Regions from separate parts of the Pseudoalteromonas sp. 120-MNA-CIBAN-0494 genome, predicted to be linked through region 2. Evidence: predicted binding sites of a transcription regulator. Region 2 holds the regulator's gene; each other region holds the start of a gene.
The links. The regulator sigma-54, encoded in region 2, starts transcription at its own class of promoters, with help from an activator protein. The targets are predictions, from matches to a motif close to GTTGGCACGNNNNTNGNNT.
Positions count from the first base shown of each region.

Region 1: the regulator sigma-54 is predicted to act here: its motif matches at 1,753-1,771, upstream of AAEY55_RS13400 (EF-hand domain-containing protein).
Region 3: the regulator sigma-54 is predicted to act here: its motif matches at 1,962-1,980, upstream of AAEY55_RS17035 (BON domain-containing protein).

Region 1 covers NZ_JBEOOE010000024.1:11,516-15,805, forward strand. The annotation lists gene trkA (Trk system potassium transporter TrkA) at 1-737, shown strand, start outside; gene AAEY55_RS13390 (EF-hand domain-containing protein) at 813-1,028, opposite strand; gene AAEY55_RS13395 (calmodulin) at 1,096-1,308, opposite strand; gene AAEY55_RS13400 (EF-hand domain-containing protein) at 1,458-1,670, opposite strand; gene AAEY55_RS13405 (flagellar brake protein) at 2,138-2,809, opposite strand; gene AAEY55_RS13410 (TrkH family potassium uptake protein) at 2,849-4,290, opposite strand, start outside.
Region 2 covers NZ_JBEOOE010000002.1:134,846-139,135, forward strand. The annotation lists gene lptA (lipopolysaccharide transport periplasmic protein LptA) at 1-360, shown strand, start outside; gene lptB (LPS export ABC transporter ATP-binding protein) at 357-1,082, shown strand; gene AAEY55_RS02345 (RNA polymerase factor sigma-54) at 1,152-2,645, shown strand; gene hpf (ribosome hibernation promoting factor) at 2,672-2,959, shown strand; gene ptsN (PTS IIA-like nitrogen regulatory protein PtsN) at 2,964-3,416, shown strand; gene rapZ (RNase adapter RapZ) at 3,438-4,283, shown strand.
Region 3 covers NZ_JBEOOE010000048.1:7,681-11,970, forward strand. The annotation lists gene AAEY55_RS17030 (YgiQ family radical SAM protein) at 1-1,441, shown strand, start outside; gene AAEY55_RS17035 (BON domain-containing protein) at 1,581-1,901, opposite strand; gene srmB (ATP-dependent RNA helicase SrmB) at 2,156-3,382, opposite strand; gene AAEY55_RS17045 (tRNA1(Val) (adenine(37)-N6)-methyltransferase) at 3,458-4,156, shown strand; gene AAEY55_RS17050 (DUF2147 domain-containing protein) at 4,209-4,290, shown strand, end outside.

The DNA.
Region 1 (4,290 bases), on a different contig from region 2:
CCACTAAACACATCCGCGCCGTTATGAACGAACTCCAAAGGTTAGAGCGTTCATATAAAAACATTATGATTGCTGGTGGCGGTAATATAGGCGCAGGCCTAGCGCGCTCACTGGAAAAAAATCACAGTGTAAAATTAATTGAGCGCAGCAAAGAGCGCGCCGAGCAACTCTCTGAAATGCTCGACAACACGATTGTTTTTTGCGGAGATGCGTCAGACCAAGAGCTATTGTCAGAAGAGCATATAGATCAGGTTGATGTGTTTATTGCGGTAACCAACGATGATGAAGTAAATATAATGTCGGCCATGCTAGCAAAACGTATGGGCGCACAAAAAACCATGGTACTTATTCAACGCAGTGCATACGTTGACTTAGTACAAGGCGGCGATATTGATATTGCAATTTCACCACAAGAAGCCACTATTTCGGCATTACTTACTCATGTTCGCCGCGGCGATATTGTTAACGTATATTCACTACGCAAAGGTGCAGCTGAAGCTATTGAAGCTGTTGCCCATGGTGATGAAAATACATCTAAAGTAGTTGGCCGAACTGTAAGGGATATAAAACTCCCAGCAGGTACTACTATTGGTGCTGTAGTACGTAACGACGACGTGCTTATTGCCCACGACGATACCATTATTATGTCGGGCGACCATGTCATCATGTTCTTAATTGATAAAAAGCACATTAATATTGTAGAAAAACTATTTCAGGTGAGCGCTATATTTTTATAGCAGTACATTGTTGGTACTTTAAACACAAAAAAGCAGCTTAGTTAAGCTGCTTTTTTAATATAGGGTACTAAAGCTTTATTGTACTTTGGCAAACTCTTCTTTAGAAAGTTCGCCATTACCGTCAGTATCTAGCTGATCAAATATTTTTACTAACTGTGTATTTGCCGCAGCTTCTTGCTGAGAAATAACACCATCGCCGTTGGTATCAAAAGAGGCAAAATCCACTGCTGCATAGGCTGCTGCTGAAGACGCTAAAACTAAAATCGCAAGTGATGTATTTAATACTTTCATAATAATCTCCTAAAATGAGAGGTCCTTCTCAGAAATCCCTGGCTGTGAAAAATAACCGAAAAAGTAATTAGTAGTTAGCAAACTCTGCTTTAGAAAGCTCACCGTTACCATCTGTATCTAACTCTGCAAATTGTGCGATTAAATCGGAATCTACCGACGCTTCACTTTGGCTAATTGCGCCATTACCATCTACATCAAGGGTATCAAAATCACTTGCTGCAAAAGCGGCTGATGACGATGCTAGAGCGATAAGTGCGAGTGCTTTATTTAACTGTTTCATAATTTAATCCTTTACTATGTTATTCAATGCTTTATCAAAAAATTAGATATACTAAGGTTTATACTTTCCTTGTTATTCTTTTTCATAAGCTCCCTTGCTTACTTAGGTTGTCTTTGGCAACACAGAATTTTATCAACCTTGCATTTTGCTTATGCTTTAGAAAATTCTTCTTTTGATAACTCACCGTTTTGGTCAGTATCAAGCTCTGAGAAAATACTCATTAACTCTGCATCAACAGCAGCTTCGCTTTGACTAATTGCGCCATTACCATCTACATCAAGGGTATCAAAATCACTTGCTGCAAAAGCGGCTGATGACGATGCTAGAGCGATAAGTGCTAACGTTTTATTTAATGTTTTCATAATCAATCTTCCTTCAAAGTTTATGTTAACTGCGATTAAGTGCTTCACTTTAAATCACGTTTAATGCAATACAGCTTAACTATTACAACTTCGATGCCAACATTTAAAACATCAATAACTTCAATTAGTTAAAGGTAACATACACTTAAAGGTGATAATTAACTGTCTATTTTTGTTGCCTTTTTGCAACACACTTTAAGCCCAAAAAATAAGTTCGAACAAATTCAATGCCTTACAAAAAGCAAAAAACGCCACAGATTATAAATACACACTGTAAGGAGACTGTTTAGCTGGGGTATTCAACTCGGTTACAGCTGAATAATTTTTGAAATGAAAATAACCAATAGCTTTTACTTTTATAAATTATTGTTTTTATAGATTATTTTATTTTTATCAATGCAGGTATGCGTTATTTAAAATTAAATTTAATAAATCGCTATTTTGTTGCAAAATAGCGAAATGTACAGTTACTCGGTTTCTGATTGGAGTATTGAAGGGTCAATAAAGTGATCCCCCATAAAGCTTTTCATTTCTTCTTCGCTGGCTAATAGCTTTATTCCACAGTAAGCACCTTGAACGTGTTCTTTCACGCTACAAATTTCTCCCTGAAAGTCTTTAACTTGCTTATTACTACTATCGAGGATGATTGAGCATTGCATCCCTTTAATATTTTCAGCCTGGGTTTTGTCTTTAAGATCAAACTTTACGCCCGTTAGCGAAATATCTTTAATTACCCCGTCGAGTATCCTGTCATCACTAAGTTTTAGCTTGGCCGATAATAAGGTAGGTATACGAGTTTGCGAGCGTAAATCGAATAACTGCACTTGCTTTGGGTAATTAATAAAAAGTAAGCGTGCGGGATGAGATGCAACTGACATTATTTGCTGACGAAAAGCGATAACCTGCCCACCACTTCCCTCTATTAGTGCTCTTACTACCACCATTACCCCATCGTGCAGGTAGTCGCTTGCTGTAGGCAGGCGCTTTGAGCTCGGATAGTTTAAAATAATAAATCGATTTTCGAGCAAACCTATAAACTCTGTTTTTACACGCTTGCTGGCTGTTGGTGTTAAAATTTCAAGATCAACCATGGCACCAGACATTATTTGGTGTAACTTTTCTAGGTTAGTTGTTGGCATATCCTTTTCCCTAATACTCTTTATAAACTAACAATTAAATTATCCGCGCCAAAATGTAGGCGTAAACAGCACTAATAAAGTAAATATTTCTAAACGGCCAAATACCATAGCAATAGTAAGCAACCATTTAGCACCATCACTAATAGACCCATAGTGCGATGCAACATCTCCTAAGCCCGGGCCAAGGTTATTTAAACACGCTGCAGTAGCAGAAAATGCTGTAATGTTATCCATACCGGTTCCCATCAGCGCTAGCATAATAATTATAAACACCAATGCGTACGCTGAGAAAAACCCCCATACAGCTTCTACTACTTTGTCTGGCAACGCTTTGCTGCCTAACTTGATAGAATATATAGCCCGAGGATGCACTAGCCTATTAAGCTCTCGCACGCCTTGTAAGTATAGTAAGAATACGCGCACCACTTTCATACCGCCACCGGTAGAGCCCGCACAGCCACCTATAAAGCTCGAAAATATAAGCAGTATTGGTAAAAATAATGGCCAAGCCGAAAAGTTATCGGTGGCAAATCCTGCCGTACTGCTAATTGAAACAGCATGAAATAGCGCTTGGTCGAGTGTTTCATCGCCATTGGCATACACTTCATGAGACGAAAGCACGGTAAAGCAAATCACCACCAGCGCTAACTGAATACATAAAAACACTTTAAACTCAGGGTCGCGAATATAAACACTGATATTTCTACTTGCTACCGCAGCGTAATGCAGTGAAAAGTTAATGGCTGCAATAATTAAAAAGAACACACAAATAAAGTTAATTACTGGGCTATCAAAATGCCCCATAGAGGCATCATAAGTAGAAAACCCACCAATGGCGACCGTTGAGAACGCATGGCTTATTGCGTCAAACCAATCCATGCCTGCAATCCAATATGCCAAGGTACACGCAAGTGTAATTGACACATATATATACCAAAGGTGCTTTGCGGTGTCGGCAATTCGCGGGGTCATTTTAGAGTCTTTTACTGGCCCTGGTATTTCGGCGCGATATAGCTGCATACCACCAACCCCTAGCATAGGTAAAATAGCAACCGCCAATACAATGATCCCCATACCGCCAAACCACTGTAGTTGTTGGCGATAAAATAATACCGATTTAGGCAAGTACTCTATACCGGTTAGTACCGTTGCTCCGGTGGTGGTTAACCCCGAAAACGCTTCAAATACCGCATCAGCCAGTGATAGGTTTGGCTCTTGTAAAAATATCAGCGGTAAGGATGCAAACGCGCCAAGTACCAACCAAAATAACACAACAATTAAAAACCCTTCCCGCGCTTTTAAATCTCCATCTTCGTGGCGGTTAGGGTAATAAGCCATTAAGCCAATAGTGACACTAAAAATAAAAGCCAAAACAAAAGGAACACCACCACCGTCTTTATAAATTAAAGACACGATTGCCGGAGGCACCATGGTAATACTAAACAGTGCAACAAGTTGCCCAAGGATTTTTATAATGGTAC
Region 2 (4,290 bases):
CGTCGTATAACCGCCGATCGTTTAGAAGTACATAAGCGCGACGAACTTGGCGATAATAAACAACTATTAATTGCCACGGGCAGCCCTGCATATTTTGAAGAAAAGCAAGCAGATGGTACTGTCATGAGCGCCAGCGCTAACGAAGTACGTTACGATGTAGCGAAACGTTTTTTAACCCTGGTAGGAGATGCAAACATTTCTCAAGCTGGGCAAAAAATTACGGCTAAAAGCATCACCTACGATATAGAGCAACAGCTTATAAGTGCTGAAAAAGATGAAAACTCAACTGATCGGGTACACACTATTTTAGTGCCTATAGACGTAAAAAAAGAACAAAAACTCAATAAAGGTCAGCCATGAGTACATTAAAAGCAGAGCTATTAGCAAAAAGCTATAAAGGCCGTGAAGTTGTTAAAAATGTAGGACTTGAAGTAAAAGCTGGCAGCATTGTTGGTTTACTTGGCCCAAATGGCGCAGGTAAAACCACTACCTTTTACATGATTGTAGGCTTAGTTCCTAGCGACAAAGGTAAAATATTAATTGATGATAACGATATTACCTTACTTCCTATGCACAGCCGTGCTCGTTTAGGTATTGGTTATTTACCACAAGAATCTTCTATTTTTAGAAAGCTCACTGTGTATCAAAATTTAATGGCTATTTTAGAAACGCGTAAGCAACTAAATAAACAAGCCAGGGAAGAAACCCTAAATAGTTTGTTGGACGAATTTAGCCTGCAACATATTCGCGACAGCTTAGGTATGGCGCTATCTGGTGGTGAACGTCGCCGCGTAGAAATAGCACGTGCTTTAGCTGCAGATCCTAAATTTATATTGCTTGATGAGCCCTTTGCTGGCGTGGATCCTATTTCAGTGCTCGATATTAAAAAAATTATAGAACACCTTAAAAATCGTGGTATTGGCGTACTAATTACCGACCACAATGTAAGGGAAACCCTTGATGTTTGTGAAAAAGCCTACATTGTTTCTCATGGGGAGCTAATTGCATCTGGTACTCCTGAATTTGTATTAAACGATAAAACAGTACGTGATGTTTATTTAGGCGAGCAGTTCAAACTGTAATATTTATGTTATTACTATAAGCATCTGCTAAGATTAATCATATCAATTTATAAGGATTGTTAGAGATAAATGAGGCAATCATTACAGCTGCGCATGGGCCAGCAACTTACAATGACTCCGCAACTGCAACAGGCTATTCGCTTATTGCAGCTTAGTACCTTGGATCTCCAGCAAGAAATACAAGAAGCACTTGATAGCAACCCATTACTTGAAGTTGATGAACAAGATTACACGGAAGAATCAGCAGGTAAAAACGAGCAAAAAGCAGATGACATTACTGTTAGCGCCTCTGCTGACGACACCCCAAGCGAGTATGAGCAAGATAGCGGTGAAGCACTAAATAAAGACACCATAAGCGACGACATGGCCATGGATGTATCATGGGATGAATATATGAGCGCAGCGCCTGCCTCTTCATCAGGGCCAATGCCTGAAGATGAATCTATTTATCAAGGTGCATCAACCGAAACCCTGCATGAATACTTAATGTGGCAATTACAGCTCACCCCTTTTAGCCCTACCGACGAAGCTATTGCCATAGCTATCGTTGAAGCCGTAGATGACTCTGGTATTTTAACCCTCAGTTGCGAAGACCTTTTAGCAAGCTTTAACCAAGAAACTGACGACGAACACGAAGTAGAACTAGATGAAATAGAAGCAGTGCTAAAGCGCATTCAATTATTTGATCCTGTTGGTATTGCAGCTCGCAGCTTGCAAGAATGCTTATGCATTCAATTAAATCAATTTGATAAAGACACCCCTTATATTAACGAAACAAAAATGGTGTTAACTGATCATATCGATTTACTCGCTGCTCGCGACTATCGTACGTTAATGAAAAAAACTAAGCTCAAAGAAGAAGAGCTTAAAGAAATAATGACACTTATTCATACGCTTAATCCTAAGCCTGCGGATACTATTGTCAGAGAAGAGTCTGAATACGTTATACCTGACGTGTCTGTTAAAAAAATAAAAGGCCGCTGGGTGGTAGAGCTAAACCCAGATAGCATGCCAAAAATACGTGTTAACAGCCAATATGCGGCTATGTCTCGTACAGTAAAATCCAGCGGTGACAGCCAATTTATTCGCTCGCACTTACAAGAAGCTAAATGGTTTATTAAAAGCCTAGAAAGTAGAAACGAAACGCTCCTGAAAGTAACTAATTGTATTGTTAAGCAGCAACAAGCGTTTTTTGAACATGGCCCAGAAGCCATGAAACCTATGGTATTAAACGATGTTGCCGAAATAGTTGAAATGCACGAGTCGACTATTTCACGGGTCACTACGCAAAAATATATGCACACTCCACGTGGCATTTTTGAGCTTAAGTACTTTTTTTCAAGCCATGTAAGCACCGAAAATGGTGGCGAATGTTCATCAACTGCCATACGTGCCCTGATTAAAAAGTTGATAGCTGCAGAAAACTTAGCCAAACCATTGAGTGATAGCAAGATTGCAGATATATTGGCTGAGCAAGGAATTAAAGTAGCTAGACGGACAATTGCAAAATATCGCGAATCTCTGGCTATTCCCCCGTCGAATCAACGTAAAAGCTTGATTTAAGACGTACAACAAAGAGGAAAATGCTGATGCAACTAAACTTAACTGGTCGTCATGTAGACATTACAGACTCATTAAGAGACTATGTAAATAATAAATTTGCAAAGCTGCAAAGACACTCAGATCACATAACTAATGTGCATGTTATTCTCGATGTAGAAAAATTAAGTCAAAAAGCTGAAGCAACAATTTTTGTAAGTGGCGCTGAGCTATTTGCATCGACCGAACACCAAGATATGTACGCTGCCATTGACTCGTTGATTGACAAACTCGATCGTCAAGTAATTAAACACAAAGAGAAGTTTGCTCGACACTAACACTATGAAATTAAGCTCACTTATATGCCAGGACTGCAGCAAAGCTGTGGTCCTTTTTAATAGTAAAAAAAGAATTTTAGAATTCATCAGTGAACTCGCGCATAAAAAAATGCCGTATTTACCTCAGCAAGATATTCTCACTGCTTTATTGGCAAGAGAAAAGCTAGGTAGTACCGGTATTGGCCGAGGAATAGCAATTCCACATGGCCGTATGAGCGGGGCACAAGAGCCTCTTGCCTTAATTTTAATAAGCGAAACCGCTATTAATTTTGATGCAATTGATAATCGTCCAGTTGATATTTTTGTTGCGCTTATAGTGCCCGATGGCGATAACCAGCAGCACTTGAAAACACTAGCCACAATAGCTGATAAACTAAACGATAAAGAGTTTTGTAAGCAATTGCGTGCGGCAAAGTCTGATGAAGCGTTATACCAAGTTATTTTGGATCAATCCTAGTTACTAATAAAGGGGTGGTAAATGGAATTAATTATTATAAGTGGCCGATCAGGTTCTGGTAAGTCAGTTGCTTTACGTGTTGTAGAAGATTTAGGTTACTATTGTGTAGATAATATTCCGGTAAATTTGCTGCCTTCATTAGTGCGCAGTGTCTCTGATAACTACGATAAAATAGCCGTTAGTATAGACGTGCGTAACCTGCCTAAAGACCAGCAGCAGTTTAACGATATTCTTGAGTACTTGCCCGACTTTGCTAAACCAACGTTATTTTATTTAGATAGCGACGATCAAACGTTAATCCGCCGTTATTCAGAAACACGTCGCTTGCACCCGCTTTCGATTGATTCGCTACCGCTAGATTTAGCAATAAAAAAGGAAAAAGAATTACTCGATGTACTCGTAACGCGGGCTGATCATGTCATTGATACAACCGATTTAAGTGTGCATCAACTTGCTGAATCTATGCGTGAAACCATACTCGGTAAAAAAGACAAACAGCTTATCATTACCTTTGAGTCGTTTGGCTTTAAGCATGGTATTCCCAAAGGTGCTGATTATGTTTTTGATGCGCGTTTTTTACCAAACCCACACTGGGAACCGGAGCTCAAGCCTTTAACTGGATTAGATCAACCAGTAAAAGATTATTTAGCTAGTCATAGTATTGTGCAAAAATTCACTTGGCAAATTCAAACCTTTGTACAAACGTGGTTACCACACCTAGAGCGTAATAATCGCAGTTATTTAACCATTGCTATTGGTTGTACTGGTGGTCAGCACCGCTCAGTTTATTTAGCGCAAACAATTGGTGAAAGCTTTGCTATGTCTCACCCTAATGTAAAAATTCGCCATCGCGAGCAAGAAAAATAATTCAATT
Region 3 (4,290 bases), on a different contig from region 2:
TCCAATTCCAAACCCGTATGGCGCAGATGATGTTGGCTGTAGCAAATCAGAATTTAAACAAGCAGGTATAGACTTAAAAGCCGAAGCCGCCAAGGTTATTACTATTCAGCCAGCGCGCCCTAAGCCATGGGAAAAAACCTACGTTAAATTACCTGCGTTTGAGCAAGTAAGTGTGAATAAGCCATTGTATGCACATGCTTCTCGTATTGTGCACCAAGAAACTAACCCAGGTTGTGCTCGTGCTATTTTTCAGCGCCACGGCGATCGTTCTATTTGGGTTAATCCCCCAGCATATCCACTAGAAACACATGAAATGGACGCCGTATTTGGTTTGCCGTATCAACGTATTCCTCATCCTAGCTATGGGGATGCAAAAATACCTGCCTACGACATGATTAAAACATCAGTTAATATTATGCGAGGCTGTTTTGGTGGTTGCAGTTTCTGTTCGATTACCGAACATGAAGGGCGGATTATTCAAAGCCGTTCGCAAGAATCAATAATTGAAGAAATTGAGCAAATTAGAGATAAAGTACCCGGGTTTACCGGGGTTATTTCTGACTTAGGTGGCCCAACAGCCAACATGTATAAATTGGGTTGTACTAGCAAAAAAGCAGAAAGTACCTGTCGACGTTTATCGTGTGTATACCCTGAAATATGTAAGCATATGGATACCGATCATACGCCAACAATTGAGCTGTATAAAAAAGCCCGTGAAGTTAAAGGCATTAAAAAAATATTAATCGCCTCGGGTGTACGCTACGATTTAGCCGTGCAAGATCCACGTTACGTTAAAGAATTAGTTACTCACCATGTAGGTGGATATTTAAAAATAGCGCCAGAGCATACCGAAGATGGACCATTATCAAAAATGATGAAGCCAGGTATGGGAGCGTACGATCAGTTTAAAGCGTTATTTGATAAGTACTCAAAAGAAGCGGGTAAAAAGCAGTATTTAATCCCATACTTTATTTCGGCGCACCCAGGTACTAAAGACGAAGACATGGTAAACATGGCTTTGTGGCTTAAGTCGAACGACTTTAAACTTGATCAGGTACAAAATTTTTACCCATCTCCAATGGCAAATGCGACCACTATTTATCATACCGAGATGAACTCACTGCGTAATATTAAAAATAATACCGAAGTAGTACCTGTGCCGAAAGGTGCGCGCCAGCGTCGTTTACATAAAGCAATTTTACGCTATCACGATCCTGCGGGCTGGCCAATGATCCGCGAAGCACTGCGCAAAATGGGTAAAGCTAACCTAATAGGTAAAGCGCCAAATTGCTTAGTGCCAGAAGAAGGGCGCGACGAAAGAGCTGCAAAAGGAAGTAGTCGAGGTGGGCGCCCAGCATTAACGCGCCATACTGGTTTTAGCCAATTTCATAAGGCCAATACAAAACCAAAGGTAGCGAGTAATCGCCAAAGAGCTAAATAGAGCTCATAGCTTAAAAAGTAGTTAGCCTGTTTGGCTTATTACTAAGCTTGGGCTTGATTACTGAATATATGAGCACTGAAAAAAATGCCGCTTATTTTGCAATAAGCGGCATTTTTTATGTAAGTTATTTAAGTAGAACTTAAATAATATCAATTTTGTTACGAATGATTTTTACGCCATCCATATTTTCTAAAAACTTTTGTGCCAACGCACGCTCAAAACCTGTTTGCGCTTTACCGTATAAATCTACTTCACCATTTTTAACTTGTACGCGAATATCGCTTAGCGCTAAATTGGGGTTGGTACGCAAAGTGTGGGTAATCGATTGCTGTAAGTTTGGTTGGGTTGCTAGGCTGCTAACGACAACCATATTTGTTGTAGCACTCACTTTTGTAGCGCATGCTAATAAAAACAAACAACAAAATGATACTAAAGCGATAGTTAATTTTAAACGGCTCATAATCATATCCTTACATTGCAATTAATCGGGTAGCCAAATTAGGCAGAGTTACCATGATAGTTACAATTATCGTTCCATATTTAATGTACTGAAAATAAAGGCTATTTTATTAAGTGGGAATTCAGGTGGGCAATTGTTACATAAAACTAAGTAGAGATTACATAGCCCTAAACCATGCAGTTATGGAGGAGCAGGCATTAAAAAGCCGACATTTTTGTCGGCTAATATAATACTACTTACAGTATGCGCTTAAGTTACTTTTTCTTTTTAACCTTAGCTTTTTTCTTCGCTTTCATTTTAACCGGATCTTTACGCTTTTTAGCCGGCGGCTTAGCTTCTTTATGCTTTGGCTCTAATCCTTTAATAACACGACGTTTAAGTTTTTGCTCAATATAGCGTTCTATTTTATAAAGAATGCCAATATCGTGCGCTTCAACCAGTGAAAGAGCGATGCCTTTTTTACCAGCGCGGCCTGTACGGCCAATACGGTGTACATATATATCGGCTGTGCGTGGTAGGTCAAAGTTAATTACATGGCTAATATCAGCCACGTCAATACCGCGCGCCGCTACATCGGTAGCAACTAATATACGGGTTTTGCCGCTATGGAAGTTTTCCATCGCTTTCATGCGTTTGTCTTGCGGCATTTCGCCGCGTAACCAGGCTGCTTTAACGTCGTTAGTTGTTAGTTCACCAATTAGCGTTTCAAGACGCTCACGGGTTTTAACAAACACTATGGCTTTAGTTACGTCTGGGCCATTAAGGGTATTAACTAACAGCTCAAGTTTATGATGATAGTCGTCGGCTAAATGTACCCACTGGTGAATTTTAGCCTTTTCTTTGCGTGACGATTCAGCTTCAAGCAATGCTGGATCGTTTAGCGTTGTTTCAGCAAATCTTTCAACACTGTCGCCTTCAAGGGTTGCTGAAAATAAAAAGCACTGACGACGATTTTTAGCTTCATCACAAATACGGCTCATTTCTTTTTTAAAGCCCATGTCTAGCATGCGGTCGGCTTCATCAATAATAAGCATTTCTACGTGTTCAGCATGAAAGTTTTCGGTTTCTAAATATTCCATTAAACGCCCTGGGGTGGCGATTAAAATGTCATTATTTTTTTCAAAAATCTCTTTATGCGTACCATAGTTAATACCGCCTGTTACTACCCCAATTTTAAGGTTAGTACGTTTAGCAAGTAGTTCGCATTGTTCATGAATTTGATAAGCTAGCTCACGAGTTGGCGTCATTACTAATACGCGCGCAAAACCAGGATCACGACGCGGAAAATCCAATAAATATTGAATAGCCGGAATTAAAAAGGCGGCTGTTTTACCTGTACCTGTAGGCGCAGATGCTAAAATGTCACGCCCCTGAAGTGCTTCAGGAATAGCTTGTTGTTGAATGCTGGTTGGCGTTTCGTAACCCATTTTATTAATGGCGTCGAGTAGCTTGTTATCAAGATCAAATTCAGAAAATTGCATAGAGTGTCAAAAATAAAGGACAATGGCACTAATTATACTCGGTTACGCCTGCTTGGTGAATGAAAAGGTGAAAAAATGTCTGGTTTTGCATTTAAACAATTTAAAGTTGCGCACGAACAGTGTGCAATGAAGGTATCAACCGATGGTATTTTGCTTGGAGCATGGGCTAATTTAAGTAATGCCAACAGCTTGCTCGATATAGGTACAGGCACGGGATTGCTGGCGCTTATGTGCAAACAGCGCAGCCCCCAGTTAACTATAACGGCGGTAGAAGTTGATAAAAATGCTTACCAACAAGCGTTGCAAAATATTGCCGCTAGCCCGTGGCCAAATATAGAGGTGCACCAGCAAAGCATTCAAACTTTTAACAGCGCGCAGCCATTTGATGTAGTGATAGCCAATCCGCCGTATTTTAATCACAGTTTAAAAGGTAATAATAAGGCGCGTAATATTGCGCGCCATACAGATGGTTTAAGTTTTGCTGAGCTAATTAGTGCTTTTAAAAAGCTCAGTCATTCAGGCTCAACCTTTAGCTTAATTTTACCCACTACAGAGGTTGCGGTGTTTATTGAACTTGCTACTCAAAACGGGCTTTTTTTAAATACTCATTGCCAAGTAAAGGCGACGCCAAATAAAGCGATTAGCCGAAGCCTAATGACCTTTAGCTATATAAACCAGAGCATTGTGGAATCAGCTTTGTGTATAAAAGATAATGAAAACAACTATAGCGAAGATTATATTACGCTATGCAAAGCATTTTATTTGAAGATGTAATGTGGTAACCAGTGCTGGTATGATGAGTTTATATGTATACAGGAAACTTATAATGAAAAAACGAACTAAATCAGTATTATTAAGCGCCTTAGCCGCTACATTTTTTACAACGCAGAGCGTACTTGCCAGTATGA